DNA from 3 places in the Streptomyces sp. BA2 genome. Region 1 is predicted to be linked to each of the others. Evidence: predicted binding sites of a transcription regulator. Region 1 holds the regulator's gene; each other region holds the start of a gene.

Region 1 (9,565 bases):
GTTGACGTTGTCCGTGAGGTCCTTCCAGACCCCCGACACACCACGGGCCTGCGCCCGGCCGCCCAACTGCCCCTCGGTGCCGACCTCGCGGGCGACACGCGTCACCTCCGCCGCGAACGCGGAGAGCTGTTCGACCATCGTATTGACGGTCAGCTTCAGTTCGAGCAGCTCGCCCGTCGCCTCGACCGTGACCGTCCGCGTCAGGTCGCCCTGCGCCACCGCCGTCGTCACCAGGGCGATGTCACGCACCTGAGCGGTGAGCCGGGCGGCCATCGTGTTGACGGCCTCCGTCACGTCACGCCAACTCCCGGACAGACCACGCACCTTGGCGCGACCGCCGAGCCGCCCCTCCGTGCCGACCTCACGGGCGACACGGGTGACCTCGCCCGTGAAGAGCGACAGCTGGTCGACCATCGTGTTCACCGCACGGCCCAGGCGCCGCAGGTCTCCCCGCAGCTCGCGGGAGCCGTCGTGCAGGTCCACGCGCTGGGTGAGGTCACCGCCCGCGACGGCGTTCAGTACGCGCGTCGCGTTGGCCGCCGGGGCGACCAGGGAGTCGAGCAGGGAGTTCACGTCTGCCACGCGCGTGGCCCAGCTGCCCTGTCCCGGGCTCGCGGTGAACCGCTCGTCGAGATGGCCGTGCCGGATGATCTCCCGCCGTACGCGCGCGAGTTCACCGTCGAAGTGGAGAGAGCGGTCGAGCATTTCGTTGAACACCGTGTGCAGGTCGGCGACCAGGCCGTGGCCACTCACCGTGACCTTGGTGAAGTCACCGTCGCGCGCCGCCCGCATGGCGGACAGGAGGACGCGCAGATCGGATGCCGCTTCCGGGGCGGTCTCCGGAATGATTTCTGGTGCCGTGTCCGGATCGTTCCCGGCGTGCGGCGGAGGTATCGGAGCTGGTTCCGGTGCCGGAATCCGGCCGTAACCGAGCGCGGGCATAGCACTGTTCTCACTCATAGCGGCCCACTTCAGTAACTCGGTGCTTATGGGCGTGGCCAGTCTGTCACTCTGTCCGTGTCGCCTGAGGCGTATTCGACCGAACTGCTCAGGAGCCGAAACGTGGGGGCCATTCCGATGCAACGGGAGACCACTTTCCGTGCGTCCGCCCAGCCGGGGCACCAGCCCGGCCCGCCGGCGGTGGTGTGCACGTCCCTGCCCGGAAACCCGCTGGCGCCCGCCGCCGCACGCAAGTTCGTACGCGCGGCGCTCGCCGACTGGATCGAGCTCTCGGTGCCCGCGGCCGCGGGTGTCACCGACCGCCTCGCGGACGACGCGGTGCTGCTGGTCAGCGAACTCGTCACGAACGCCGTCGTGCACGCGGGCACGACGGTCGAGCTCCTGTGCCGGCTCGACGAGGCCGGCCTGGGGGAGAGCTCCGACAGCCTGGTCATCGAGGTCTCCGACCACCACCCCGCCCGCGCCGTCCGCAGCGAACCCACGCCCCAGCCGCCCGGCACACCCGAGTACGGCCGAGGACTCCAGCTCGTCGCAACTCTGTCCGACTCCTGGGGCATCACCTACCGCACCGGCACCAAGGCAGTCTGGGCCCGCCTCCCGGTCGGCGGCGTCCAGGCCGTCCACGAGATCGAGTCGTACGCGAGTGAGCAGGCCGTGCAGCGAGGGCTGCGCACCGCCGAGATCCTCGCGCCGCTGCCGAAGCGGATCACGCACGACACGGAGTGGGTCAACCGCGGCGCGCTCACCTTCCTCGCCGAGGCGTCCGACCTGCTCGCCGGACAGTTCGACGAGGACCTCGTGGCCGCCCTCGCCGGGCAGCTGCTCGTGCCGCGGCTCGCCGACTGGTGCGCGGTATGGCTCGACGACGAACCGGAGGTCGCGCCGCGCGGCACCGTGAGCGGGAGCGCGGGCTCCCGGCTCGCCCGCGTCTGGCACACCAGCGAACAGCGGATAGAAGAACTGCGCCGCAGCCTGGAGAAGGACCCGCCCCGGCTCCCCGAATCGGTGGGCTCCGGCCCCGTCCCCGTGCCGTGGCCCGCCGAGGCACCGGCGGAAGAGGCGAGCGGCACGGCCCTGGCGTACCGCCTGACGGCGGGCGGCCGCGTGCTTGGCACGCTCATCATCGGGCGGGCCGGGATGGTGCGCTTCGCCGACGAAGTCACGGGCCTCATCGAGGACTTCAGCCGCCGCGTCGCGCTGGCCATCAGCGCGGCGCGCCGCTATCAGCGCCAGGCCACCATCAGCCAGGTCCTGCAGCGCGGCCTCCTTCCGAGCTCCGTCGCGGACATCCCCGGAGTGCACAGCGGAGTCGTGTACGAGCCGCGGGACAAGGGCGGTCCCGGCGGAGACTTCTACGACGTGTTCCAGGCGGGCAAGGGCCGCTGGTGCTTCGCGCTCGGCGACGTACAGGGCAAGGGCGTCGAGGCGGCCGTCGTGATCGGCCTCGCCCGGCCGTGGCTGCGGCTGCTCGCCCGCGAGGGGTACGAGGTCGCGGAAGTGCTCGACCGCCTCAACCAGCTCCTCCTCGACGATGCGACGGAGGCGGCGGACGCGGCCGCGGCGGTGGTCGCGGTGGCGGGCGGCCAAGGCGTGCCGACCGACGGGGCCACCTCCCGCTTCCTCTCCCTCCTCTACGGCGAGCTGGTGCCCTTGGACGACGGCGGCGTCCGCTGCACGGTGGCGAGCGCGGGCCACCCGCTGCCCCTCCTCCTCTCCCCGGACGGGACGGTCCGGGCGGCGGCCACGCCCCAGCTGCTGCTCGGGGTCGTCGACGACGCGACGTATGCGAGCGAGACCTTCGAGCTGCGCACGGGAGACACGCTGCTCTGCGTCACGGACGGGGTGACGGAGCGCCGCACGGGACAACTGATGTTCGACGACGGCGACGGCCTCGCAACGGCGCTCGCGAGCTGCGCGGGGATGGACGCGGCTCTGGTGGCCGAACGGATCAAGAGGCTGGTGCACGAATTTTCCGAGCGGCCGCCGGATGACGATCTGGCGGTGCTGGTGTTGCAGGCGCAGTAGCGGCGTCGGCTCGGTCTTCGGGTTCCTCCGCGGTGCGGGACAATCGAAGGTATGCCTTCCGCACTGCCCGATGGTGAGCCCATGCCCGAGGACGGGGCCCTGCCCGCGTCCGCCCTCACGGGTGCGGGGACGCGTCCGCTCGGCTTCTACCTCCACGTCCCGTACTGCGCCACGCGCTGCGGCTACTGCGACTTCAACACCTACACCGCCACCGAGCTGCGCGGCTCCGGCGGAGTGCTCGCCTCACGCGACAACTACGCGGACACCTTGATCGACGAGGTACGGATGGCGCGGAAGGTCCTCGGGGACGACCCGCGCCCGGTACAGACCGTCTTCGTCGGGGGCGGTACGCCGACGCTGCTCGCCGCGGCCGACCTGGTCCGCATGCTGGGGGCCGTACGGGAGGAGTTCGGGCTCGCGGACGACGCGGAGATCACCACCGAGGCGAACCCCGAGTCCGTCGACCCGGCCTACCTGAGCGAGCTGCGGGCCGGAGGCTTCAACCGCGTCTCCTTCGGGATGCAGAGCGCCAAGCAGCACGTACTGAAGGTGCTCGACCGCACGCACACCCCCGGGCGGCCCGAGGCCTGCGTGGCGGAGGCGCGCGCCGCGGGCTTCGAGCACGTCAACCTCGACCTCATCTACGGGACGCCGGGCGAGACGGACCACGACTGGCGGGCCACGCTCGACGCGGCGATCGGGGCCGGACCCGACCACGTCAGCGCCTACGCCCTGATCGTCGAGGAGGGCACGCAGCTGGCGCGGCGGATCCGGCGTGGCGAGGTGCCGATGACGGACGACGACGTGCACGCGGACCGGTATCTGATCGCCGACGAGGTGCTGGGGGGTGCCGGGTTCTCCTGGTACGAGGTGTCGAACTGGGCCACGTCCGACGCGGGGCGGTGCCTGCACAACGAGCTGTACTGGCGTGGGGCCGACTGGTGGGGGGCCGGGCCGGGGGCCCACAGCCACGTGGGGGGTGTGCGGTGGTGGAACGTCAAGCATCCCGGGGCGTACGCGGGAGCTCTTGCCGCGGGGCGCTCGCCTGGGGCTGGGCGGGAGATTCTTGCCGCTGAGGATCGGCGGGTGGAGCGGATTCTGCTGGAGCTGCGGCTGCTTGAGGGGTGTCCGTTGTCGTTGCTGCGGCCTGCGGGGCTTGCGGCTGCGGGGCGGGCCCTCTCGGACGGCCTCCTTCAGGCGGGGCCCTACGAGGAGGGGCGGGCCGTGCTTACCCTGCGGGGGCGGTTGCTGGCGGATGCGGTGGTGCGGGACCTGGTGGACTGAGGTTCGGGCGGTCCCTGCGGGGCCTTCCCCAATCCCGCCCCTTCCCGAAACTGGGGCTCCGCCCCAGACCCCGGTCCTCAAACGCCGGACGGGCTGAAACAGGCAACTGCGGGGCAATCGGGCGGGTGGGCGGGAAAGATCCGCCGCGCAGCGGCGGGCTAGGAATCAGCCGCCGTGACGAAGTCGATCAGTTCCTCCACGCGGCCCAGCAGCGCCGGTTCAAGATCCCGGTAGCTGCGTACCGAGCCCAGGATCCGTTGCCAGGCCGCGCCAGTGTGGGGCGGCCAGCCCAAGGCCTCGCAGACGCCCGTCTTCCAGTCGAGCCCCCTCGGCACGCGGGGCCACGCAGCGATCCCCACCGAGGACGGCTTCACCGCCTCCCACACGTCGATGTAGGGGTGCCCCACCACCAGCGCCGACGGAGAACTCACCGCCGCCGCGATCCTTGACTCCTTGGAGCCGGGCACCAAGTGGTCCACCAGGACGCCCAGACGCGCGTCAGGGCCGGGGGCGAACTCCTCGACGATCGCGGGGAGGTCGTCGATGCCCTCCAGGTACTCGACGACCACACCCTCGATCCGCAGGTCGTCGCCCCACACCCGCTCGACCAGCTCCGCGTCGTGCCGCCCCTCGACGTAGATCCGCCCGGCACGGGCGACCCGGGCCCGCGCCCCCGGCACGGCCACCGAGCCCGAGGCGGTACGTGTGGGACGTACAGGCGAGGTGGAGGAAGCGGCAGTCGACGGGCGGACCAGCGTCACCGTCCGGCCCTCCAGGGCGAAGCCGCCCGGCGTCATCGGGAAGACGCGGTGCTTGCCGAAGCGGTCCTCCAGGGTCACCGTCGGACCCTCCGCCGTCTTCTCGCAGCGGATCACCGCCCCGCAGAAGCCGGTGCTCAGCTCCTCCACCACGAGGTCCGCATCCGCTGCGACCTCCGGCACGGGCTTCGGCTTCTTCCACGGCGGCGTGAGGTCTGCGGAGTACTGGCGCATTCGCACGACGATAAGAGAAGTGGCGTACGACCGGCTACGACACGCCGAAGCGGGCCGCCAGTGTGGCGCGTTGCGCACGGACAAAAGCCGCATCGACCACCGCACCGTGCCCCGGCACGTACAGCGCGTCCTCCCCGCCCAGGGAGAGGAGCCGGTCGAGCGCCGCCGGCCATCGCTTCGGGACCGCGTCCGTCCCCGCCTGCGGTTCGCCCGACTCCTCGACCAGGTCTCCGCAGAAGACGATCTCCGGAGAGCTGTCCGTGCCGGGGACCAGGACCGCCAGGTCGTGGCCCGAGTGCCCCGGGCCGACGTTCGCGAGCAGCACCTGCACCCCGCCGCCCAGGTCGAGCGTCCACTCCCCGCACACCAGGTGGTGCGGGTGGACGAGCAGATCGGCGGCCTCCGCGGCCGCGTCCGGGTCGACGCCCTGCCGCACGGCATCGTGGCGCAGTTCGTCGCGGCCCCTCGCGAGGAGAGCGTCGAGGCCGACCGCGCCGTACACCTCCACGCCCGCGAACGCCGCGGCGCCAAGGACATGGTCGAAGTGCGGGTGCGTCAGAGCGAGGTGCGTGACCCGGCGGCCCCCGCCGAGGATGTCGCGCGCCTGGGTGCGCAACTGTGCCCCCTCGCGCAGGGTCGCCCCCGCCTCGATCATCAGCGCCGATTCGCCGCCGACGACAAGGCCCGCCGTGCAGTCCCACACCGGGAGGCGCCGCCGTCCCACATGCGGCGCGAGCCGCTCCCAGCCCGCCTCGTCCCAAGCCAGTGCCACGTCCATGAGTCGACGCTAGCCCCGCACGGGCGCCTTGGCAGCCGCCGCCTCGCCTGCCGGACCGACACAGGAGGTCCGGCCCTTGCCGGGGTCGTACCTCGCGGCCGTACACTGGGCGCGGTACAGGCTGGCACTCGCCCGCGGGGAGTGCCAGGCACAGCCGCAGGGCAGACAGGTTTCAGGGCAAAACGGTGGAGGTGTGCGCGGATGCTGAATGAACGCAGGCTCGAGGTGCTGCGCGCCATCGTCCACGACTACGTCGGCACCGAGGAGCCCGTCGGCTCCAAGGCGCTCACCGAGCGGCACAGCCTCGGGGTCTCCCCGGCCACGGTCCGCAACGACATGGCGGCGCTGGAGGAGGAAGGGTTCATCGCCCAGCCCCACACGAGCGCGGGCCGCATCCCGACCGACAAGGGGTACCGCCTCTTCGTCGACAAGCTCGCGGGCGTCAAGCCGATGGCGGCGCCGGAGCGCAGGGCCATCCAGAACTTCCTCGACGGCGCCGTCGACCTCGACGACGTCGTGGCGCGCACGGTGCGGCTGCTCGCGCAGCTGACCCGGCAGGTCGCGGTCGTGCAGTATCCGTCCCTCACCCGCTCGACGGTGCGGCACGTGGAGCTGCTCTCGCTGGCTCCCGCCCGCCTGATGCTCGTACTGATCACGGACACGGGCCGGGTCGAGCAGCGCATGATCGACTGTCCCGCACCGTTCGGCGAGACCTCGCTCGCGGATCTGCGGGCGCGGCTCAACAGCCGGGTCGCGGGCCGCCGCTTCGCGGATGTGCCGCAGCTGGTGCAGGACATGACGGAGTCCTTCGACGCGGAGGACCGGGGCACGGTGGCGACGGTGCTCTCCACCCTCCTCGAAACCCTCGTCGAGGAGACCGAGGAGCGGCTGATGATCGGCGGAACGGCCAATCTCACCCGCTTCGGACATGACTTTCCCCTCACCATCAGGCCCGTCCTGGAGGCTCTTGAGGAGCAGGTCGTCCTGCTCAAGTTGCTTGGCGAGGCCACGGATTCGGGCATGACCGTACGGATCGGTCACGAGAACGCCCATGAGGGACTCAGCTCCACTTCCGTGGTCTCCGTCGGCTACGGTTCGGGCAGCGAGGCAGTAGCCAAACTCGGCGTGGTCGGCCCGACCCGCATGGACTATCCGGGAACGATGGGAGCAGTACGCGCAGTGGCACGTTACGTCGGACAGATCCTGGCGGAGTCGTAAGTGGCCACGGACTACTACGCCGTACTAGGCGTGCGCCGCGACGCTTCCCAGGACGAGATCAAGAAGGCCTTCCGGAGGCTTGCGCGAGAGCTTCACCCGGACGTGAATCCGGATCCGAAGACTCAGGAGCGCTTCAAGGAGATCAACGCCGCGTACGAGGTGTTGTCGGACCCGCAGAAGAAGCAGGTCTACGACCTCGGCGGCGACCCGCTGTCCCAGCAGGGCGCAGGCGGGGGCGCGGGCGGTTTCGGGGCCGGTGGCTTCGGCAACTTCTCGGACATCATGGACGCGTTCTTCGGGACGGCGTCGCAGCGCGGCCCCCGGTCGCGCACGCGCCGTGGCCAGGACGCCATGATCCGGCTCGAGATCGACCTGGACGAGGCGGCCTTCGGGACCACCAAGGACATACAGGTCGACACGGCGGTCGTCTGTACGAGCTGCAGCGGTGAAGGTGCCGCGCCGGGGACATCCGCTCAAACGTGTGACATGTGCCGCGGTCGCGGCGAGGTGTCGCAGGTCACGCGGTCCTTCCTCGGTCAGGTCATGACGTCGCGGCCGTGCCCGCAGTGCCAGGGCTTCGGCACGGTCGTGCCCACTCCGTGCCCCGAGTGCGCCGGCGACGGCCGCATCCGGTCGCGGCGGACGCTCACCGTGAAGATCCCCGCCGGTGTCGACAACGGCACGCGGATCCAGCTCGCGGGCGAGGGCGAGGTCGGCCCCGGCGGCGGCCCCGCCGGCGACCTGTACGTGGAGATCCACGAGCTGCCGCACGCCGTGTTCCAGCGGCGCGGGGACGATCTGCACTGCACGGTCACCATCCCGATGACGGCCGCGGCTCTGGGCACCAAGGTGCCCCTGGAGACGCTGGACGGCCTGGAAGAGGTCGACATCCGGCCGGGCACGCAGTCCGGTCAGTCGGTGCCGCTGCACGGCAGGGGCATCACGCACCTGCGGGGCGGCGGTCGCGGAGACCTCATCGTGCACGTCGAGGTCCTCACGCCGAGCAAGCTGGACGCGGAGCAGGAGCGGGTCCTTCGGGAGCTGGCGGTGCTGCGGGGCGAGGAGCGGCCCACGGGGCAGTTCCAGCCGGGGCAGCAGGGCTTGTTCTCACGCCTCAAGGACGCGTTCAACGGTCGCTGAGATTTCGGTGCTCCGGTGCCGGAGGGTTTGCCCTCCGGCGCCGGAGCATTGCCGATTTCTGCGGGGTGCCGGGTGGGTGGGCGGGAAAGTCTGTAGCCCGCCGCAGGCGCCCGCGGGCAAGGCGCAAGGGGCGATTCGGCCGCCCGCCCAGGGCATGGCACGATGCGTTCATGTCCTCCGCACTGACCGATCTCTGCCGCCTTCCGATCGTGCAGGCCCCCATGGCGGGCGGCGCTTCGTGCCCCCAGCTCGCCGCGGCCGTGTCCGAGGCCGGGGGGCTCGGATATCTCGCCGCCGGGTACAAAACCGCCGACGGGATGTACCAGGAGATCAAACAGCTGCGGGGGCTCACGAGCCGCCCGTTCGGCGTGAATCTGTTCATGCCGCAGCCCGAGTACGCCGACGCCGCCGCCGTCGACGTCTACCGCAACCAGCTCGCCGGTGAGGCCGCCTGGTACGAGACGCAGCTCGGCGATCCGGACAGCGGACGCGACGACGGCTACGACGCCAAGCTCGCGATCCTCGTCGAGGACCCGGTGCCGCTGGTGTCGTTCACCTTCGGCTGCCCCACCCGCGACGTCTTCGACGCCTTCGCGCGGGTCGGCACCATCACCGTCGCCACCGTCACCTCGCCCGAAGAGGCGCAGACCGCCCAGTGGTCGGGCGCCGACGCCGTGTGTGTGCAGGGCATCGAGGCCGGTGGCCACCAGGGCACGCACCGCGACAACCCCGAGACGGACGGCGCCGGAATCGGCCTTCTCTCGCTCATCGCGCAGGTGCGCGACACCGTGCAGATCCCCGTCGTCGCGGCCGGCGGTCTGATGCGCGGCTCGCAGATCGCCGCGGTGCTCGCGGCAGGCGCGGACGCCGCGCAGCTCGGCACGGCCTTCCTGGTCTGCCCCGAGTCGGGCGCGAACGTCCTGCACAAGCAGGCCATGACCAACCCGCTGTTCACCCGGACCGAACTGACCCGCGCCTTCTCAGGACGCCCCGCGCGGGGCCTGGTCAACCGCTTCATGCGCGAGCACGGCCCTTACGCCCCCGCCGCCTACCCCCAGATCCACCACCTCACCAGCGGCCTGCGCAAGGCCGCGGCCAAGGCCGGTGACGCGCAGGGCATGGCGCTGTGGGCGGGGCAGGGCCACCGCATGGCGCGGGAGCTTCCCGC
Region 2 (9,565 bases), 1.1 Mb from region 1:
CGCCCGGCCCGGGAAAGCCGTGATCGCGCTCGACTTCGACGGCACGCTCGCCTCGATCGTGCCCGACCCCGAGCAGGCCCGCGCCCACCCAGGCGCCGTCCCCGCCCTCGCCGCGCTCGCGCCGAAGGTGCTTTCCGTCGCCGTCGTCACCGGGCGCCCCGCGGGCGTGGCGGTGCGCTACGGCGGCCTCGCGGGCGTCCCGGGCCTCGAACACCTCGTCGTGCTCGGGCACTACGGCGCCGAGCGCTGGGACGCCGTCTCCTCCGCCGTGCACGCGGCCGAGCCGCACCCCGGCGTGGCGGCCGTGCGCGCCGAACTGCCCGGCTTCCTGGACACGATCGGCGCCTGGCGCGGCACGTGGATAGAGGAGAAAGGCCGCGCGGTCGCGGTCCACACCCGCCGCGCGCAAGACCCGCAGGCCGCCTTCGAAGCCCTGCGCGAGCCCCTCGCCGAGCTGGCGTCCCGCCACGGCCTGATCGTCGAACCGGGCCGTATGGTCCTGGAGCTGCGGCCTCCGGGCATGGACAAGGGCGTGGCCCTCGCCGAGTACGTACGCGAAGTGGGCGCCGAGACCGTCCTGTACGCGGGTGACGACCTGGGCGACCTGCCCGCCTACGCGGCCGTGGAGAAGCTCCGCTCGGACCAGGTGCGGGGCCTGCTCGTGTGCAGCGGCAGCGCGGAGGTGGCGGAGCTTGCCGAGCGGGCGGACTTGGTGGTGGACGGCCCGGGGGGCGTGGTGGAGCTGCTCGGAAGCATTGCCGCACAGCTGGACTGACCGGAACGATTTGTCCCCAACCCCACCCCTTCCCGAAAACCCGCTCTGGCGCGGGGGCCTTGGTGGCCGTCATCACCGGCTTCGCCGAGTTCGTCCTCAAACGCCGGACGGGCTGAGTGGTTTCAGCCCCTCCGGCGTTTGAGGAGCGGGGTCTGGGGCGGAGCCCCAGTTTCGGGAAGGGGCGGGATTGGGGAAAGCCCCGCAGGGACCGCCCTACCCCAGCGCCCGCAGCTGGTCCAGGAACCACTGGGCCGGGGGTAGCGCCGTGGCCGCCGCAGCGAGCCGTTTCGTGCGTTCGGCGCGCTCGCCGACCGGCATCGTCAAAGCCGCGTGCAGCGCGGCGGAAGTGCCCGTCACGTCATACGGGTTGACGACGAGAGCCTCCTCGCCCAGCTCCTCGTACGCCCCCGCCTCTCGCGAGAGAACCAGCGCGCACCCGTCATCGGAAACGACCGGGACCTCCTTGGCCACCAGGTTCATCCCGTCCCGGATGGGGTTCACCAGCGCCACGTCCGCCAGGCGGTACGCGGCCAGCGACCGGGCGAAGTCGTCCTTCACGTGGAGGACGACCGGGGTCCAACCCTCCACCCCGTACTCGGAGTTGATCTCGTCGGCCAGCGCCTGCACGGACGCCGTGTAGTCGCGGTACACCGCGAGGTCCTGCCTCGACGGGTAGGCGAAGGCCACGTGCACGACCCGCTCCCGCCACTCGGGCCGCGAGGCCAGCAGCTCCCGGTACGCCAGCAGCCCCCGCACGATGTTCTTCGACAGCTCCGTCCGGTCGACACGGACGATCACCTTCCGGCCGACACCCACCTGCTCCCGCAGCGCGACAAGCCGCTCCTCCACATCCGCCCGCCGCGACCGCTCCCGCAGGAAGTCCCCGTCAGCCCCGAGCCCGTGCACCCCGATCCGCGTACCGGTCGTACCGCCGAGGACGGCGACGCAGCACTCCGTGAACGCGTCCGCCCACCGGCCCGTCAGGAACGCCGCCCGGTCGGCCCCCAGGATGCCGCGCAGCAACTGCTCCGCGACGTCGTCCGGCAGCATCCGGAAGTAGTCCACCGGCGCCCACGGCGTGTGCGAGAAGTGGCCGATGCGCAGGTCGGGGCGCAGCTCACGCAGCATTCCCGGCACCAGGGCCAGGTGGTAGTCCTGGACGATGACCGCCGCGCCCGCCGCGGCGTTCTCGGCGAGTGCCTGGGCGAAGGCCCGGTTGTATGTCTCGTACGACGCCCACTGCGCCCGGAACTCCGGGCCGAAGGCCGGTTCGAGCGGGGTCTGGTAGAGCATGTGGTGGACGAACCACAGCACCGAGTTCGCGATCCCGTTGTACGCGTCGGCGTGCACCCCCTCGTGCGAGCCCGCGTCGATGTCGAGCATCCGTACGCCGGGCTCGCCGACCCCGCGCCGCACGGCCTCCCGGTCGCCGTCGCCAAGGGCCGCGCAGACCCACAGGGCGTCCGCCTCGTCGCCGATCGCGCTCAGGCCCGAGACGAGTCCGCCTCCGCCCCGCTTGGCCGTCAGTTCCCCGTTCTCCTCCAGGGTGTACGTGACGGGGCCGCGGTTGGACGCGACGAGGACCTGGGCGGCGGCGTGCTCGGAGACCATGTGCCGAACCTAGCCCTTCCGGGAAGGCCTCAAACGTGGGGGCGGGACCCGCAAGGGCCCGGCCGTATACGTTCGGGAACGACGCCTTCAGAGAACTACGCCTTCAGGGAGCGGCTCCTTCAGGGAGCGATGCCTAGTCGCGCCTGTAGCCGCTTCTGCTCCTCGCCGCCGCGACCGCCAGTGCGCCCAGTGCGCACAGCGCGATCGCGAGACCCGCGTACAGCATCGTGTCCGATTCGCCGCCCCTGCCCTTGTCGGCCGCCGCCGCCGCGGGCGCGGCCGGAGCGAAGAGTGCTCCTGCCACGAGGACGGCCGTGGCCATGGCCACGGCACCGACGCGTCGTACTTTTCCCATCACCTGTCTGAGCCACATAAGTGGGGAATGTAGACAAAATGCCCGGCTTGTGGCGGTTACGCCACGCGGCGTGCCGTGTACTCCGCGATGCCGCACATCGGCGGGCGCTCCTCCGTGTCCACCAAATGGGTCCGCGGCTCGAACCCGTGCTCGCCCCGTTCGAACTGAGTGAGCTCGGGCCGTACGAGATGGCCGCGCGCGAGCCGCAGCTGAGCCGTCCGGTAGATCGCCGCGGCCATCCGGCCGAGCGCCTGCCCGTCCTGGTGCCGGTGCTTGCGCACGCCGACGTCGACCTGCGCGAGCGCGTCAAGGCCCACGGTGTGCAGCGCGTCGACGAGCAGGCCCAGCTCCACTCCGTAACCGACGGGGAACGGCAGCCGCTCCAGGAGGGACCTGCGCGCCGCGTACTCGCCGCCCAACGGCTGGACGAATCCCGCCAGTTGGGGCCAGTGCATGTTCAGCAGCGGGCGCGCCATCAGCTCGGTGACTCGGCCACCCTGACCTGCGGTAGCGGCCAAGGGGCGGTCGTACATCGCCTTCACGAAGTCCACGTCGGGCTCGGTCAGGAGCGGGCCCACGATCCCGGTGACGAAGTCCGCCGAGAACTCCTTCAGGTCCGCGTCGACGAACGCGACGATGTCACCGCCGGTCACCAGGAGCGAGCGCCACAGGACCTCGCCCTTGCCGGGTACGGCCGGAACGCGCGGCAGGATCTCGTCCCGGTGCACGACCCGTGCGCCCGCCTCCCGCGCGACCTCGGCCGTACGGTCCTTCGAGCCGGAGTCGATCACCACGAGCTCGTCGACGAGCGAGACCTTCTCGACCAGCTCACGGCGGATCTCGGCGACGATCTCGCCGACCGTCCCCTCCTCGTCGAGCGCGGGCAGGACGACACTCACCGAGGCCCCCGACGCCCGCTTGGCGGCGACGAGTGCGCTGAGCGGACGGTCGGCAACGGACCAGGAACGCCTGGTCAGCCAGCGCTCGGCCTCTTCCAGCACGGGTGGCTCCTCCTGTGTGTGGCCTACATGTGATCCATCTCGCGGTTCGGACGACTATCTCAAGGGTCCAGGCCGTCGGTTACAGTCTTGAACAACGCGGATGACCATCGCATGTCGGGGGTCATCGCGTAACAAATGCCCCGGGCCCATGAAGCCCCGGCGCCATACCGCTCATCCAGAGGGGCAGAGGGATACGGCCCGTTGAAGCCCCGGCAACCATCCCGCCGACCGCGCTCGCGAGGTCTCGGTGGGGAAGGTGCCAATTCCGTCTCGCGGCGAGATGCGCCGCGAGGAAGATGAGGAGAAAGGGCCTCGCCTCCATGGCTGCGCAGACCGTCGCAACGAACGACACCACCACCCCCTCCACCACCACCACGGGTTCCGTGGACCTCGGCCCCGCGTCCGGCCTTTCCTGCCGCGAGTGCGGCGAGCTCTACGCGCTGGGCCCGATCTTCGCCTGCCAGGCCTGTTTCGGCCCGCTCGAAGTCGCGTACGACCTGCCGACCGGTGACCCCGAGGCGCTCCGGAAGCAGATCGAGTCCGGCCCCGACAACATCTGGCGCTACGCCCCCCTGCTGCCCGTCCCGGCGGATGTGGCCGAGAAGCCGAACATCAACCCCGGCTGGACCAAGCTCGTCAAGGCCGACAACCTCGCCCGTGAACTCGGCGTCGAGCAGGGCAAGTTGTTCGTCAAGGACGACTCCGGCAACCCCACGCACTCCTTCAAGGACCGCGTCGTCGCGCAGGCCATCGAGGCGGCGCGCGCCTTCGGCTTCACCACCCTGTCCTGCTCCTCCACCGGCAACCTCGCCGGAGCCGTCGGCGCCGCCGCGGCCCGCGCCGGCTTCCGCTCCTGCGTGTTCATCCCGCACGACCTGGAGCAGGGCAAGGTCGTCATGGCCGCGGTCTACGGCGGCGAGCTCGTCGGCATCGAGGGCAACTACGACGACGTGAACCGCTTCTGCTCCGAGCTCATCGGCGACCCGCTGGGCGAGGGCTGGGGCTTTGTGAACGTGAACCTGCGGCCGTACTACGGCGAGGGCTCCAAGACGCTCGCGTACGAGATCTGCGAGCAGCTGGGGTGGGTCCTTCCCGACCAGCTGGTCATCCCGATCGCGTCGGGCTCGCAGCTCACGAAGATCGACAAGGGCCTGAAGGAGCTCATCAAGCTGGGTCTCGTCGAGGACAAGCCCTACAAGATCTTCGGCGCCCAGGCCGAGGGCTGCTCGCCGGTGTCCACCGCCTTCAAGGCCGGGCACGACGTCGTACGCCCGCAGAAGCCGGACACCATCGCCAAGTCGCTCGCCATCGGCAACCCCGCCGACGGGCCGTACGTCCTGGACATCGCGCGTCGCACGGGCGGTGCGGTGGAGGACGTGAACGACGAGCAGGTCGTCGAGGCGATCAAGCTTCTGGCGCGGACCGAGGGCATCTTCGCGGAGACCGCGGGGGGCGTGACGGTCGGCGTCACCAAGAAGCTGATCGAGGCGGGCCTCATCGACCCCACCTTGACCACGGTGGTGCTCAACACCGGCGACGGCCTCAAGACCCTCGACGCTGTTGCCGAGACCTCTCAGGCGACAGCCACGATCCGTCCCAGCCTTGACGCGTTCCGCGCCGCGGGTCTCGCCGGTTAGCCGCCGCAGGGCCTGATCGCCGTCGCCGACGGGCGGTCGTGGTCCGTCCTCGCGCAGTTCCCCGCGCCCCTTGCAGGGGCGCTTCCTCCCCGCATCAAGAGGTGAACCCCATGAGCGTCAACGTCCGCATCCCCACCATCCTTCGCACCTACACCGGCGGTAAGGCCGAGGTCGCCGCCGAGGGGGCGACCCTCTCCGAGGTCATCGCCGACCTCGAGGCCAAGCACGCCGGCATCGCGGCCCGTGTCCTGGACGACCAGGGCAAGCTGCGGCGCTTCGTGAACGTGTACGTGAACGACGACGACGTCCGCTTCGAGCAGGGTCTTGAGACCGCGACGCCGGACGGCGCCGGCGTCTCGATCATTCCTGCCGTCGCCGGCGGCTGATCCTTTTCACAAACACCCTGCGTAATTCTGATTGCCCCCTCCGCGAGAGAAACGGAGGGGGCAATTCCATGTGGTTGAGCGCGGTACAGTTGGGAAGCGAGCTTCCCCGTTTGTGCCGAGCGCATATACGAAGTCGCCCCGAGGGCGACAAGAAGTAGCCAAAGTGCACTGCCCATTTGCCCCTCCCGTGGCATTTGTCTGGCCCGACTTGCCCTGAACTCCGGCGAATTCTCCGCATATAACCGATCAGGCGTGCCCAGAATTCTCGTCCGATTGACCTGTTGCAGAGGGCAGTTGGACAGATACATTCAGCCGCGGTCGACGCGTTCCGGCGCACGCCTCCACAACCCATTGGGGGGGTGAGGTCTGACCCGGGTCCGCGAAGTGCGGGCCCGTGCAAGGGCCAGTAATAGGGGAGTTAGGCATGGCTCAGGGCACCGTCAAGTGGTTCAACGCGGAGAAGGGGTACGGCTTCATCGCGGTCGACGGTGGTGCGGATGTTTTCGTCCACTACAGCGCGATTCAGATGGACGGCTACCGCACCCTTGAAGAAGGTCAGCGAGTGGAGTTCGAGATCTCGCAGGGCCAGAAGGGTCCGCAGGCGGACATGGTCAAGCTCGCCGTCTGATCTCGGCGCGATCGGCCAGCGACTTAGCGAGTGACGAGGGGCCCGTATCCCGACAGGGGTACGGGCCCCTCGTACGTCCTCGGCTCCGGCCCGCCGTGCACCTCCTGGACGCGCGCCCCCTCGTACGCCGGAGATCCGCGAGAGGCGCTTGCACTCGCAGGGGTCGAGTGCTAATCATTGGGCTTAGCACTCTCCGAGTGAGAGTGACAGAACTTGGATCGGGTCGGTGAGGCCCGCAGGCCGGGTGGGGCAAGGAACCACAAGGTTTGCAGGCCGTCCGTCGCGGGCGCTGGCGCGATCCGGAGCAAGCCTCCCCCAAGCTCTTGATGAGCAGGGGGGACCCCCTTCTGTCCGGGAGGACCACTTCACATGGCCAAGATCATCGCGTTCGACGAGGAGGCACGGCGCGGCCTCGAGCGCGGCATGAACCAGCTCGCCGACGCCGTCAAGGTGACCCTGGGCCCCAAGGGTCGCAACGTCGTCCTCGAGAAGAAGTGGGGCGCCCCCACGATCACCAACGATGGTGTTTCCATCGCCAAGGAGATCGAGCTCGAGGACCCGTACGAGAAGATCGGCGCCGAGCTGGTCAAGGAGGTCGCGAAGAAGACGGACGACGTCGCCGGTGACGGCACGACGACCGCGACCGTCCTGGCGCAGGCGCTGGTCCGCGAGGGCCTTCGCAACGTAGCCGCCGGTGCCAACCCGATGGCCCTCAAGCGTGGCATCGAGAAGGCCGTCGAGGCCGTCTCGGGCGCCCTGCTCGAGCAGGCCAAGGACGTGGAGACCAAGGAGCAGATCGCTTCGACGGCCTCCATCTCCGCCGCCGACACCCAGATCGGCGAGCTCATCGCCGAGGCGATGGACAAGGTCGGCAAGGAAGGCGTCATCACCGTCGAGGAGTCGCAGACCTTCGGTCTCGAGCTTGAGCTCACCGAGGGCATGCGCTTCGACAAGGGCTACATCTCGGCGTACTTCGCCACCGACATGGAGCGTATGGAGGCGTCGCTCGACGACCCGTACATCCTGATCGTCAACTCGAAGATCTCGAACGTGAAGGACCTCCTTCCGCTCCTCGAGAAGGTCATGCAGTCCGGCAAGCCGCTGCTGATCATCGCCGAGGACGTCGAGGGCGAGGCCCTGTCGACCCTGGTCGTCAACAAGATCCGTGGCACCTTCAAGTCCGTCGCCGTCAAGGCCCCGGGCTTCGGTGACCGCCGCAAGGCCATGCTCGGCGACATCGCCATCCTCACCGGTGGCACCGTCATCTCCGAGGAGGTCGGCCTCAAGCTGGAGAACGCCGGTCTCGACCTGCTCGGCCGTGCCCGCAAGGTCGTCATCACCAAGGACGAGACGACCATCGTCGACGGCTCCGGTGAGAGCGACCAGGTCCAGGGTCGCGTCAACCAGATCCGCGCCGAGATCGAGAACTCGGACAGCGACTACGACCGCGAGAAGCTGCAGGAGCGCCTGGCGAAGCTCGCCGGCGGTGTTGCGGTCATCAAGGCCGGTGCCGCGACCGAGGTCGAGCTCAAGGAGCGCAAGCACCGCATCGAGGACGCCGTTCGCAACGCGAAGGCCGCCGTCGAGGAGGGCATCGTCGCCGGTGGTGGCGTGGCCCTCATCCAGGCCGCCGCTGTCTTCGAGAAGCTTGAGCTCGAGGGCGACGAGGCCACCGGTGCCGCCGCTGTGAAGCTGGCCCTCGAGGCCCCGCTGAAGCAGATCGCGGTCAACGCCGGCCTTGAGGGCGGCGTCATCGTCGAGAAGGTGCGCAACCTTCCCATCGGCCACGGCCTGAACGCCGCGACCGGTGAGTACGTCGACATGATCGCCGAGGGCATCCTCGACCCGGCGAAGGTCACGCGCTCTGCCCTGCAGAACGCCGCGTCCATCGCCGCGCTGTTCCTCACCACCGAGGCCGTCATCGCCGACAAGCCGGAGAAGGCGGGCGCTGCCCCGGCCGGCGGCGGCATGCCGGGCGGTGACATGGACTTCTGATCGACCTCTGGTTGATCGACGTCCCGTACGTACCGAGGGCGGCACTCCTTCTCACGAAGGGGTGCCGCCCTCGGCGTTTTCCCGCGTGACCTATGCCAGCAGGGTCCTGACCGCGACGGCGAGCAGCGCCAGATCCAGGACGATCGCCACGATCAGCGAGAGCGCGGTGAGAACGGCGGTACGGGACGCAGAGGACTGGGAGGACGGGGACACGAAAGCTCCTCGGTGAGTGTGCCCGGCAGGGACGAGAGGACTGTCCCGAACTCCGTGTTCACCGGGGTGCGCCTGGACGAAAATGAACGGCAGCGAACGGAGACAGGGGGCGCGGGTGGCGGACGGTGCGGGCGGCGGAGCCGCCGAGAGCGCGCTGGCCCGGTTACGCAAAGAGCTGCGGCACCGGCGCGACTGCGCGGGGCGGACCGTGGACCAGCTCATCGCGCGCGCGGCGGCGAACGGCGTCCGCCTGGGCCGCACCACGGTCAGCCAGGCCTTCAACGACGGCCACCAGGCGCCCACGTGGCGAACCGTCCACGCCCTGGCCCGCGCCATGGGAGCCGAGAGCGCCGGTCTCGCCCGCCTGAGGGAGCTGTGGGAGCAGGCCTCGCCCCGAGAACGAGAAGGCGCCTCGCTCCCGCAGCCGAGGGCCGACGTCTCCCCGGCGCCGCCGCGGGAACCGGCCACCGCCGACGTCGACCCGGCCCTCCTGGAGGTGCACGAAGCCGTCCTGCCCGGCCCGGCCCCCGGCGGACTGCCGTTCCTGACCCCGTACCTGAGCCGCCGCCACGACGACGAGCTGCGCCGGTGCCTGGAGCCCGCGTTCGCCGGGGAGCGCTCCGTCCTGGCCCTCGCGACCGGCGGGTCCTCCACCGGGAAGACCAGATCCCTGTACGAGGCGCTGCGCACCCTCGCGCCCGGCCGGCCCCTGCTGCGCCCCCGGAACCACGTCGGCCTCCTGGAGCTGCTGCGCGCACGGGAGTTGGGCCCGGGCCCGGTCCTCTGGCTCGACGAGGCGCAGCGCTTCTTCCACGGCGGACCCGGCGCCGAGGAGGCTGCGGACCTGCTGCGGCTGCTGCTGCTCGCACGGCCGGGCGTCGTGGCCGTCGGGACCATGTGGACCGAGCCCTACCAGGAGCTCCTGGCCAGGCCCGGCACGGTGGCCGACCCGCACAGCCGCGTG
Region 3 (9,565 bases), 2.2 Mb from region 1:
CTGAGTTGGTGACGCGGGCCGTGCACAGGTGGCGGTTCGAGTCGGTCGGCCTGGGCTGACGCCCCGCACCGGCCGGGGGTCGTTCAGGCGCGCCGCGCCTGCCCCAGGAGCCCGTCGATGACCGCTGCCAGTTGCCTGGACACGTCGTACTCCGCCGTCAGTTCCAGCCAGCGGCCGGCGAGCGCGGTCATGTGGGGCAGCTCCTCGGCGTCCGCCTCGGTGAGCATGCGGCATGTGCTTCGTGCCGCTGGGCACGGCGGCGACCTCCGGTGTCGCCGCCGAGGAGACCGGCATGGCGTCGGGGGTCACGGGGCCTGGCCGGGGGCCGGGTGCGCTCGCGGACGGGTACGCGACCGCGTTCGGCGTCGCCGCGGCGCTGCTCGTGGCGGCAGCCGTCGCGACGGCGGTGCTGCATCGGGCCCCCGCACGGCCGCGACCTGCGGAAACGTATGCCCGAGAAAATTCTTCGAAGAATCTGGGCGACGATGTCGATCCGGGCGTCTCCCGTTCGACGCATGGGTGAGAGGCGAGGAGAAACCCCGCCACCACCTGTTGGGAGACCACCATGCCGCGCTTTCTGACGTTGATCCGCGTCGACGAGAAGAACTCCCCCGAGGGCGGCCCGAGCCCCGAGATGGGCGAGCGCATGGGCGCGCTGCTCGAAGAGATCACCAAGGCGGGAGTGATGCTCGAGACCGCGGGTCTCACCCCGAGCGCCCAGACCACCCAGGTGCACTGGAAGGGCGGTCGACTGTCCGTCACGGACGGCCCGTTCACCGAGGCCAAGGAGGTCGTCGGCGGCTACTCGATCTCCCAGTGCAAGGACAAGGCCGAGGCCGTCGAGTGGGCGAGCCGGTTCCTGAAGACCCACGACGAGCAGTGGACCGTGACGGCGGAGGTCCGGGAGATCATCGAGGGCTGACGCCCCCGGCGCCGACCCTTTGCGGTGCCCCGCGGAGGGTGCTCTGATGGGTGGCCGTGACGGCCCACTCCTCAGAGCACCCCCGCCCGGACGCCCCTGACCGCGCCATCGAGACCGTCTTCCGCATCGAGTCCCCGCGCCTGATCGCGGGGGTCGCGCGGATCGTGCGCGACGTGGGCATCGCGGAAGAGCTGGCGCAGGACGCGATGGTCGCCGCGCTGGAACAGTGGCCGCGGGCCGGCGTCCCCGACAACCCGGGCGCCTGGCTGATGACCACCGCCAAGCGCCGCGCCATCGACCTCGTACGCCGCAGGGAGCGCTACGCGCGCAAGCTGGAGGAGGTGGGCCGCGACCTGGAGGCGGCGCCGCCCCACGCCGACGAGCCCGCCGACCCCGACGACATCGACGACGACCTGCTCCGCCTCGTCTTCACCGCCTGCCACCCGGTGCTCTCCGCCGAGGCCCGCATCGCGCTCACGCTGCGGCTCCTCGGCGGCCTCACGACGGCGGAGATCGCCCGCGCGATGCTGGTCCCCGAGTCGACGGTGGCCCAGCGCGTCGTGCGCGCGAAGCGCACCCTCGCAGCCAAAGGCGTGCCCTTCGAAGTGCCGTACGGGGGTGAGCGCGAGGCCCGGCTCGGATCGGTGCTCGAAGTCATCTACCTCATCTTCAACGAGGGGTACGCGGCCACGGCGGGCGACGACTGGCTGCGACCATCGCTGTGCGAGGACGCGCTCCGCCTCGCCCGCGTGCTGGCAGGGCTCATGCCGCGGGAGGCCGAAGTGCACGGCCTGGCGGCGCTGTTGGAGCTCCAGGCGTCCCGGTCGGCGGCGCGGACGGGGTCGAAGGGCGAGCCGGTGCTCCTCGCGGACCAGGACCGCCGCCACTGGAACCGGCCGCTGATCCGGCGGGGCTTCACCGCACTCGCCCGTGCGCGGGCCGTGTCGACGGGCGGCCCCGGCCCCTACGAACTCCAGGCCGCGATCGCCGCGAGCCACGCGAACGCGCTGTCGTACGAGGAGACGGACTGGCCCCGGATCGCCACCCTGTACGAACTGCTTGCCGCCCGCACTCCGTCGCCGGTGATCGAACTGAACCGCGCGGTGGCGGTGTCCATGGCCTCGGGTCCCGCGGAGGCGCTGCTGCTCGTGGACGCGCTCGCGGATGAACCCGCCCTGAAGGACTACCACTTGCTGCCGAGCGTGCGGGGTGACCTGCTGGTGAGGCTGGGGCGGGTGGCGGAGGCGCGGGCGGAGTTCGAGCGGGCGGCGGGGCTCACGCGGAACGAGCGGGAGCGGGAGTTGTTGCTGGGGCGAGCTGAATCTTCCAGCCTGTCCGGCGATTGAGGACGAACTCGGCGGAGCCGGTGATCGACGGTGCCCAGGACCCGGGGGCTTCAGGCTTCCGCCACGGGGCGCCCGATCAGCATCGCCGGCGCCCCCGCCACCCTCGTCAGGAACACCGTCGCGGAGTTCTTGCCCTGCGGCTTCACCTTCCGTCGCAGTTCCTCCGGCTCCACCGCCGAGCCCCGCTTCTTCACCGTCAGGATCCCGACCTCCCGCTCCCGCAGCACCGCCTTCAACTTCTTCACCCCGAAGGGGAGTTGATCGGTGATCTCGTACGCCACCGCGTACGGCGTCGTGTGCGGCGCGTCGGAGGTGACGTACGCGATGGTCTCGTCGATCAGACCGCCCTCCACCCGCGCGGCCACCTCCGCCACCAGATGGGCACGGATGACGGCGCCGTCCGGCTCGTACAGATAGCGTCCCACCGCCCGCACCTCCGGATCCGGCAGCATCGCGTCGAGCGAGGACCACAGGGATGCCCCCGAGGGCAGCAGGGTCGCGCGGTGCGAGGACGGGGTGTCCGTGCCGAACCACAGCACGGCCTCCTTCACGTCCCCGCCGTCCGAGATCCACTCCGCCGCGGCATCGGCGGGAACCGCCTCGTGCGGAATGCCGGGAGCGATCTTCAGCGCCGCGTGCGGAGCCTGGCGGGCGGCCTCGATCGCCCAGGAGAGGGGCGGCGAGTAGGCCTCGGGATCGAAGATGCGGCCCCGCCCCCCACGCCGAGCGGGGTCCACGAAGACCGCGTCGTACGCGGACGTGTCGACCTCCGTGACATCGGCCTCGCGTACCTCGATCAACTCCGCGAGCCCCAGAGCTTCCGCGTTCGCCCGCGCCACCGCACAGGTCAGCGGGTCGCGGTCGACGGCGAGGACGGCGATCCCGGCGCGGGCGAGGGCGATCGCGTCGCCGCCGACGCCACTGCAGAGATCGGCCACACTCCGTACGCCGAGGGCCTTGAAGCTCGCGGCGCGGTGCACGGCCACGCTCGTCCGGGTCGCCTGCTCGACGCCGTTCGGCGTGAAGAACATCCGCCCCGCGTCCTTGGCGCCGAACTTCGCCACGGCCCGCCGCCGCAGCCGCGCCTGCGCGAGGACCGCCGTGACCAGCTCCGCTGGGTGGTCGCGGCGCAGACGGGTGGCGACAGCCAGCTCCCGGGCCGGATCGGCCTCCCGCACCTCGTCGAGTTCGAGCAGGGACCGGCCTTCTGGGGTGAGCAGCGCCGAGAAGGAGGTCAGGGCGGTCGAGTCGCGGTCGAGGTCGTTCACCCGGCCCATTGTGGGCCAGTCGGTGGATGGTGTGCCTCCGGTGGCGGTGTCGGCCCAACAGCGGGGCTGTGAGCTGCAAGGATCCGGCGCCATGCAACTAGTACGACAAAACGTAAAATACGGCAGAAGGCGGACGCGCCATGTACGGGCCGCAGTGGCCGCTCTCGTCGTCGCCGCGATCGCCTCCGGCTGTGCCTCGGGCGACGACGGCGGAGCCAGCCCCGCCCCCGGTCAGCAGCGTCTGGACGCGCCGCCCGCCCGCGCCCTCGACTCCTACGCCCACAAACTCCGCGTCACCCAGGTCGCCCGTGCCGCCGCCGCGAAACGCTGGGGCCTGGCGAAGACCCCGCTGGCGGCGCCGCCAGCCCCGGCCAAGAAGCCGAAGATCACCACGCGCAAGGGGTTCGAGGTCAAGGGGCAGGCGGGTCTTCCGCCCGTGTTCACGACCATCCCGACCAAGAAGAAGATCGTCTTCCTGACCATCGACGACGGCGCGGAGAAGGACCCGGCGCTGCTCAAGATGATGAGCGAACTGCAGATCCCGTACACCGCGTTCCTCAGCGACTACCTGGTCAAGGAGGACTACGGCTACTTCAAGAAGATGCAGTCCCGCGGCGTCGTGCTGAACAACCACACCCTCAACCACCGCTATATGCCGGGGCTTTCGTACGCGAGTCAGCGCCGGGAGATCTGCGGCATGCAGGACACCATCCAGAAGCGCTACGGCAAGCGGCCCGAGCTCTTCCGCCCGCCGTACGGCAACTACAACGCGGACACGCTGCGGGCCGCCAAGTCCTGCGGGATCAAGGCCGTGCCGCTGTGGGCGTCCGAGGCCTTCCCCAACCGCATGGACTGGCGCGAGTGGGACCGGGACCTGCACCCCGGCGACATCATCCTCACCCACTTCCGGGGGCGCGAGGACTGGAAGGGCACGATGCCCGACATGATCCGCAAGGTCATGAAGACGGTCACCGACAAGGGGTACGCCGTGGCCAGGCTGGAGGACTACCTGTGACCGGGCGGGCGCGGGCGCGGAGGTTCCTCGTCGGCGCGCTCGCGGCAGGCGTGCTCGCGCCCGCACTGCTCACGGGGTGCGCGCAGTCGGTGGACCCGATCGAACGCCTGGGCAGAAAGGCGGCGGAGAAGGTCCCGCCGAGGAAACCCGCGGCCTCGCCCAGCTGTGCTCCCCCGCCCGCGGGTGCGCCGAAAACGGGGCGGCACACGCCAACGGAGACGGAACCGCCCGTCGCGGGGAAGCGTTGCCCGGAGGAGCGTGGGGGATCCCCCACGCCTCCACCCGGATAAGACCCGCGTCAGTGAATTAGCAGTCCGCTTGACCGAGTGCTAATCGTCGTCCTAGTCTCGGCCTTGGCACTCACCACTGGAGAGTGCCAACAGCGACGGGCAGGTCCGGCACCCGCGACGACGGATCCACCTGGTCGCCACCCCAGACTGTTAACCCCGTAGATCTCCGAAGGGGGAGACCGGATCGTGACGACCGCCAGCTCCAAGGTTGCCATTAAGCCGCTCGAGGACCGCATTGTGGTCCAGCCGCTCGACGCCGAGCAGACCACGGCCTCCGGCCTGGTCATTCCGGACACCGCGAAGGAGAAGCCCCAGGAGGGTGCTGTCCTCGCAGTGGGCCCGGGCCGCTTCGAGAACGGCGAGCGCCTGCCGCTCGACGTCAAGGTCGGCGATGTCGTGCTGTACAGCAAGTACGGCGGCACCGAGGTGAAGTACAACGGCGACGAGTACCTCGTCCTCTCGGCTCGCGACGTGCTCGCGATCGTCGAGAAGTAATTCACCCGAGCAGAAACATGCTTTGAGCTGCGCCCCTGGCCACCCCTGCTGATTGCCGGGCGGCGAGGGGCGCAGTTCGTTCGTCAAACCCGAGTTTCCGAGAGGGCTGAACCGCTCCCATGGCGAAGATCCTGAAGTTCGACGAGGACGCCCGTCGCGCCCTCGAGCGCGGCGTCAACAAGCTTGCCGACACGGTCAAGGTGACGATCGGCCCCCGCGGCCGCAACGTCGTCATCGACAAGAAGTTCGGCGCCCCCACCATCACCAACGACGGCGTCACCATCGCCCGTGAGGTCGAGGTCGAGGACCCGTACGAGAACCTCGGCGCGCAGCTCGTCAAGGAGGTGGCGACCAAGACCAACGACATCGCGGGTGACGGCACCACCACCGCGACCGTGCTCGCCCAGGCCCTGGTCAAGGAAGGCCTGCGCAACGTCGCCGCCGGTGCATCCCCGGCCGCCCTGAAGAAGGGCATCGACGCCGCCGTCGCGGCCGTCTCCGCGGAGCTCCTCGCCACCGCGCGCCCCATCGACGACAAGGCCGACATCGCGGCCGTCGCCGGTCTGTCCGCCCAGGACCCGCAGGTCGGCGAGCTCATCGCCGAGGCGATGGACAAGGTCGGCAAGGACGGTGTCATCACCGTCGAGGAGTCCAACACCTTCGGTCTTGAGCTGGACTTCACCGAGGGCATGGCCTTCGACAAGGGCTACCTGTCCCCGTACATGGTGTCCGACCAGGAGCGTATGGAGGCCGTCCTCGACGACCCGTACATCCTCATCCACCAGGGCAAGATCTCGTCCATCCAGGACCTGCTGCCGCTGCTCGAGAAGGTCATCCAGACCAACGCCTCGAAGCCGCTCCTGATCATCGCCGAGGACGTCGAGGGCGAGGCCCTTTCGACCCTGGTCGTGAACAAGATCCGCGGCACCTTCAACGCCGTCGCGGTGAAGGCCCCCGGCTTCGGCGACCGCCGCAAGGCCATGCTCGGTGACCTCGCCACCCTCACCGGCGGCACCGTCATCGCCGAAGAGGTCGGCCTCAAGCTCGACCAGGTCGGCCTTGACGTGCTCGGCACCGCCCGCCGCGTGACCATCACCAAGGACGACACCACCGTCGTCGACGGCGGCGGCAACGCTGCTGAGGTCGAGGGCCGCGTCAACCAGATCAAGGCCGAGATCGAGTCCACGGACTCGGACTGGGACCGCGAGAAGCTGCAGGAGCGCCTGGCGAAGCTCGCCGGTGGCGTCTGCGTGATCAAGGTCGGCGCCGCGACCGAGGTCGAGCTCAAGGAGAAGAAGCACCGTCTGGAGGACGCCATCTCCGCGACCCGCGCCGCGGTCGAGGAGGGCATCGTCTCCGGTGGTGGCTCCGCTCTGGTGCACGCCGTCAAGGTCCTCGAGGGCAACCTCGGCAAGGAGGGCGACGAGGCCACCGGTGTCGCCGTCGTCCGCCGCGCCGCCGTCGAGCCGCTGCGCTGGATCGCCGAGAACGCCGGCCTCGAGGGCTACGTCATCACCTCGAAGGTCGCCGAGCTCGACAAGGGCTTCGGCTTCAACGCCGCGACCGGCGAGTACGGCGACCTGGTCAAGGCCGGCGTCATCGACCCGGTCAAGGTGACGCGCTCCGCGCTGGAGAACGCCGCCTCTATCGCTTCGCTGCTGCTGACGACCGAGACCCTGGTCGTCGAGAAGCCGGCCGAGGAAGAGGGCGAGGCCGGTCACGGCCACGGGCACGGGCACTCCCACTGACCCGCTGCGCTCGGCTTGAACGGTGACCGAGGCCCGGCTTCCCTTCACAAGGGAAGCCGGGCCTCGGCCTTTTCTGGGGGGAGCGTCTGCCGGGTTGTTCTTCGTTGCCGGCCGCGAGCCGTTTTCGGCTGGTCGCGCAGTTCCCCGCGCCCCTGAGGCCGACTTCGGCGAGCGCCCCGTCAGGGGCGCGGGGAACTGCGCGAGGACGGACCACGACTCGCAGTCGGCGACTGAGGGGCTTCGGCAGACGCAGCCCCGTCCATCAGGGTTACTGCGGGCCGTACTTGCGGCCGGTACGGGATGTCACGCCGCCGAGCAGCGCCCTCGGGGTCACCTTCACCACGCCCATCATCGCCTTGTACTTGGGGTCCGGGATCGAGAGGGTCTTGCCCCGCGCCAAGTCGGTCAGCGCGGCCGCGACCAGCTTGTCCGCGTCGAGCCACATCCACTTGGGGATGTTGGACGTCCCCATCCCGGCGCGCTCATGGAACTCGGTCCGTACGAATCCGGGGCACAGGGCCATCAGCCGCACCCCGGAGCCGGCCAGGTCCTTCGCCGCCCCCTGCGTGAACTGCACGACCCACGCCTTCGACGCGCCATACGTCCCGCGCGGCACGAACGCCGCCACCGAAGCGACGTTGACGACGCCACCGCGGCCGCGCTCCCGCATCGACTCCGTCGCCGCCGACGTCAGCCGGAGCACCGCCTCGCAGTGCACCTTGAGCATCGTCAGCTCGTCCTCGATCGGCACCTCCAGGTACTGGCCCTTGTTGCCGAACCCGGCGTTGTTCACAAGGAGGTCGACCGGGTTCCTGCGGTCCGCGAGCCGCTTCTCGACGGCGGCGATCCCGTCGTCGGTCGCGAGGTCCGCGGTGAGCACCTCCGCCTCGATGCCGTGCCGGTCGTGCAGTTCGGTCGCCTGTTCCCGCAACCGCTCGGTGTTCCGTGCCACCAGGACCAGGTTGTGGCCGTCACCGGCGAGCCGCCGTGCGAAGGCTGCGCCGATACCGGCGGTCGATCCCGTAATCAGAGCCGTAGTCATGGACCAAGGCTAGTGAGATCCGGTGACCGCTGTGGTGCCCGGAGGCCCTCCCGGCCTGCTCTGCTTCCGTTTTCGCGTCGGGCCAGGACCAAGTCGCCGGGCCCGACGGCCAGTTACGCCGGTCATGCCGGTTATGAAGCTTGGGAGCCGTACTTCTCCGCGTACTTCCGAGCCGCATCGACCGACTCGGGATGCAGCGCGTCCCCGGCGGCGAGCAGGCTCGGCAGTAGGTGCCTCTCCGTCGTGACGGCCCTGAACTGGAGGGCGACGGTGACGTCGTGCGCAGGCCGGTGCACGATCTCCATCGCGTCCCCGCCGCGGATCTCACCCGGTTCGATCACCCGCAGATAGGCGCCGGGAGCGCCCTGCTGGGTGAAACGCTTGACCCACCGCGTCTCGCCGAGGTGGCCCTGGAACGTCTGGCAGGGAATGCGGCCCGATGTCACTTCGAGGAGCAGATCGGGGCCGACGCGCCAGCGCTCGCCTATCTTCGCGCCGCTCACGTCGAGCCCGGACGTCGTGAGGTTCTCGCCGAAGGAGCCAGGGGGCAGCGGGCGGCCGAGCAGCCGCTCCCATTCGTCGAGGTCCTCGCGCGCGTAGGCGTACACGGCCTGGTCGTCGCCGCCGTGGTGCCGCAGGTCGCAGACCTCGTCCCCCGCCACCCCGCTCCCGCCGACCCCCTTCGTGCCGGGAGCCGTCACCCGTACGGCCCCTTCGGCGGGCTGCTTGTCGATGCCGGTGCCGCCCGAGGGGGCGTCGGTGTACTCCACGGCCTTGTACCGGCCCAGATTCACGGAGAGAAGCTTCATGGCGAAAGGCTAGGCGAGCTCGCTCAAAGGGTCGACACATTATTCGCTGCCCGACCCAAGCGTCGCTTATGCTTGCGTCATGATCGAGGCCCGTCATCTCCGCGTCCTGCGTGCGGTCGCCGCCACCGGCTCCTTCTCCGCCGCGGCGCGCGAGCTCGGCTGCACCCAGCCCGCCGTCAGCCAGCAGATGAAGGCGCTCGAAGCCTCCGCGGGCACGACACTGCTGATCCGCACAGGGCGTGAGATGCGCCTGACCCAGGCGGGCGAGGCCCTGGTCCGGCACGCTGCCGGGATCCTGGCGGGGCTGACGGCCGCCGAGGAGGAGGTCGCCGCGATCGCGGGCCTGCGGGCGGGCCGGGTCCGCCTCGTCTCCTTCCCCAGCGGCAGCTCGACGCTGGTGCCGAGCGCACTGGCCGCCCTGCGCGCGGCGCACCCCGGCACCCGGGTATCGCTCGTGGAGGCCGAGCCGCCGCGCTCGGTCGAGATGCTGCGCGAGGGCGACTGCGACGTGGCACTCGCCTTCCGGTACGAGGGCGCGTCGGCCGCGGAGGAATGGGACGACCTGGTCGTACGTCCGCTTCTGGCCGACCGGCTCGTCGGTCTGGTGCCCGAGGGGCATCGGCTCGCCAA

The links. The regulator HrcA, encoded in region 1, represses chaperone genes, less so after heat shock. The targets are predictions, from matches to a motif close to TTNGCACTCNGNNNNNCNGAGTGCNAA.
Region 2: groL (chaperonin GroEL) is a predicted target of HrcA. The motif match lies at 6,577-6,603, and genes of this name have one in related genera.
Region 3: groES (co-chaperone GroES) is a predicted target of HrcA. The motif match lies at 4,858-4,884, and genes of this name have one in related genera.

The regions. Positions count from the first base shown of each region.
Region 1 is NZ_WSRO01000002.1:3,371,913-3,381,477, reverse strand. Features, by position in the region: gene E5671_RS17945 (HAMP domain-containing protein) at 1-792, opposite strand, end outside; gene E5671_RS17940 (ATP-binding SpoIIE family protein phosphatase) at 1,063-2,985, shown strand; gene hemW (radical SAM family heme chaperone HemW) at 3,037-4,269, shown strand; gene E5671_RS17930 (DUF3097 domain-containing protein) at 4,428-5,261, opposite strand; gene E5671_RS17925 (MBL fold metallo-hydrolase) at 5,296-6,039, opposite strand; gene hrcA (heat-inducible transcriptional repressor HrcA) at 6,241-7,257, shown strand; gene dnaJ (molecular chaperone DnaJ) at 7,258-8,397, shown strand; gene E5671_RS17910 (nitronate monooxygenase) at 8,568-9,565, shown strand, end outside.
Region 2 is NZ_WSRO01000002.1:4,432,981-4,442,545, reverse strand. Features, by position in the region: gene otsB (trehalose-phosphatase) at 1-775, shown strand, start outside; gene E5671_RS22545 (alpha,alpha-trehalose-phosphate synthase (UDP-forming)) at 989-2,386, opposite strand; gene E5671_RS22540 (hypothetical protein) at 2,520-2,708, opposite strand; gene E5671_RS22535 (glucosyl-3-phosphoglycerate synthase) at 2,798-3,742, opposite strand; SAM riboswitch class I at 3,911-4,045, shown strand; gene thrC (threonine synthase) at 4,063-5,379, shown strand; gene E5671_RS22525 (MoaD/ThiS family protein) at 5,490-5,765, shown strand; gene E5671_RS22520 (cold-shock protein) at 6,190-6,393, shown strand; gene groL (chaperonin GroEL) at 6,763-8,388, shown strand; gene E5671_RS47070 (hypothetical protein) at 8,479-8,601, opposite strand; gene E5671_RS22510 (hypothetical protein) at 8,717-9,565, shown strand, end outside.
Region 3 is NZ_WSRO01000002.1:5,596,687-5,606,251, forward strand. Features, by position in the region: gene E5671_RS28145 (hypothetical protein) at 1-59, shown strand, start outside; gene E5671_RS28150 (hypothetical protein) at 84-227, opposite strand; gene E5671_RS28155 (hypothetical protein) at 233-523, shown strand; gene E5671_RS28160 (YciI family protein) at 566-922, shown strand; gene E5671_RS28165 (sigma-70 family RNA polymerase sigma factor) at 973-2,268, shown strand; gene E5671_RS28170 (class I SAM-dependent methyltransferase) at 2,319-3,545, opposite strand; gene E5671_RS28175 (polysaccharide deacetylase family protein) at 3,628-4,551, shown strand; gene groES (co-chaperone GroES) at 5,028-5,336, shown strand; gene groL (chaperonin GroEL) at 5,456-7,084, shown strand; gene E5671_RS28190 (SDR family NAD(P)-dependent oxidoreductase) at 7,353-8,126, opposite strand; gene E5671_RS28195 (MOSC domain-containing protein) at 8,258-8,935, opposite strand; gene E5671_RS28200 (LysR family transcriptional regulator) at 9,015-9,565, shown strand, end outside.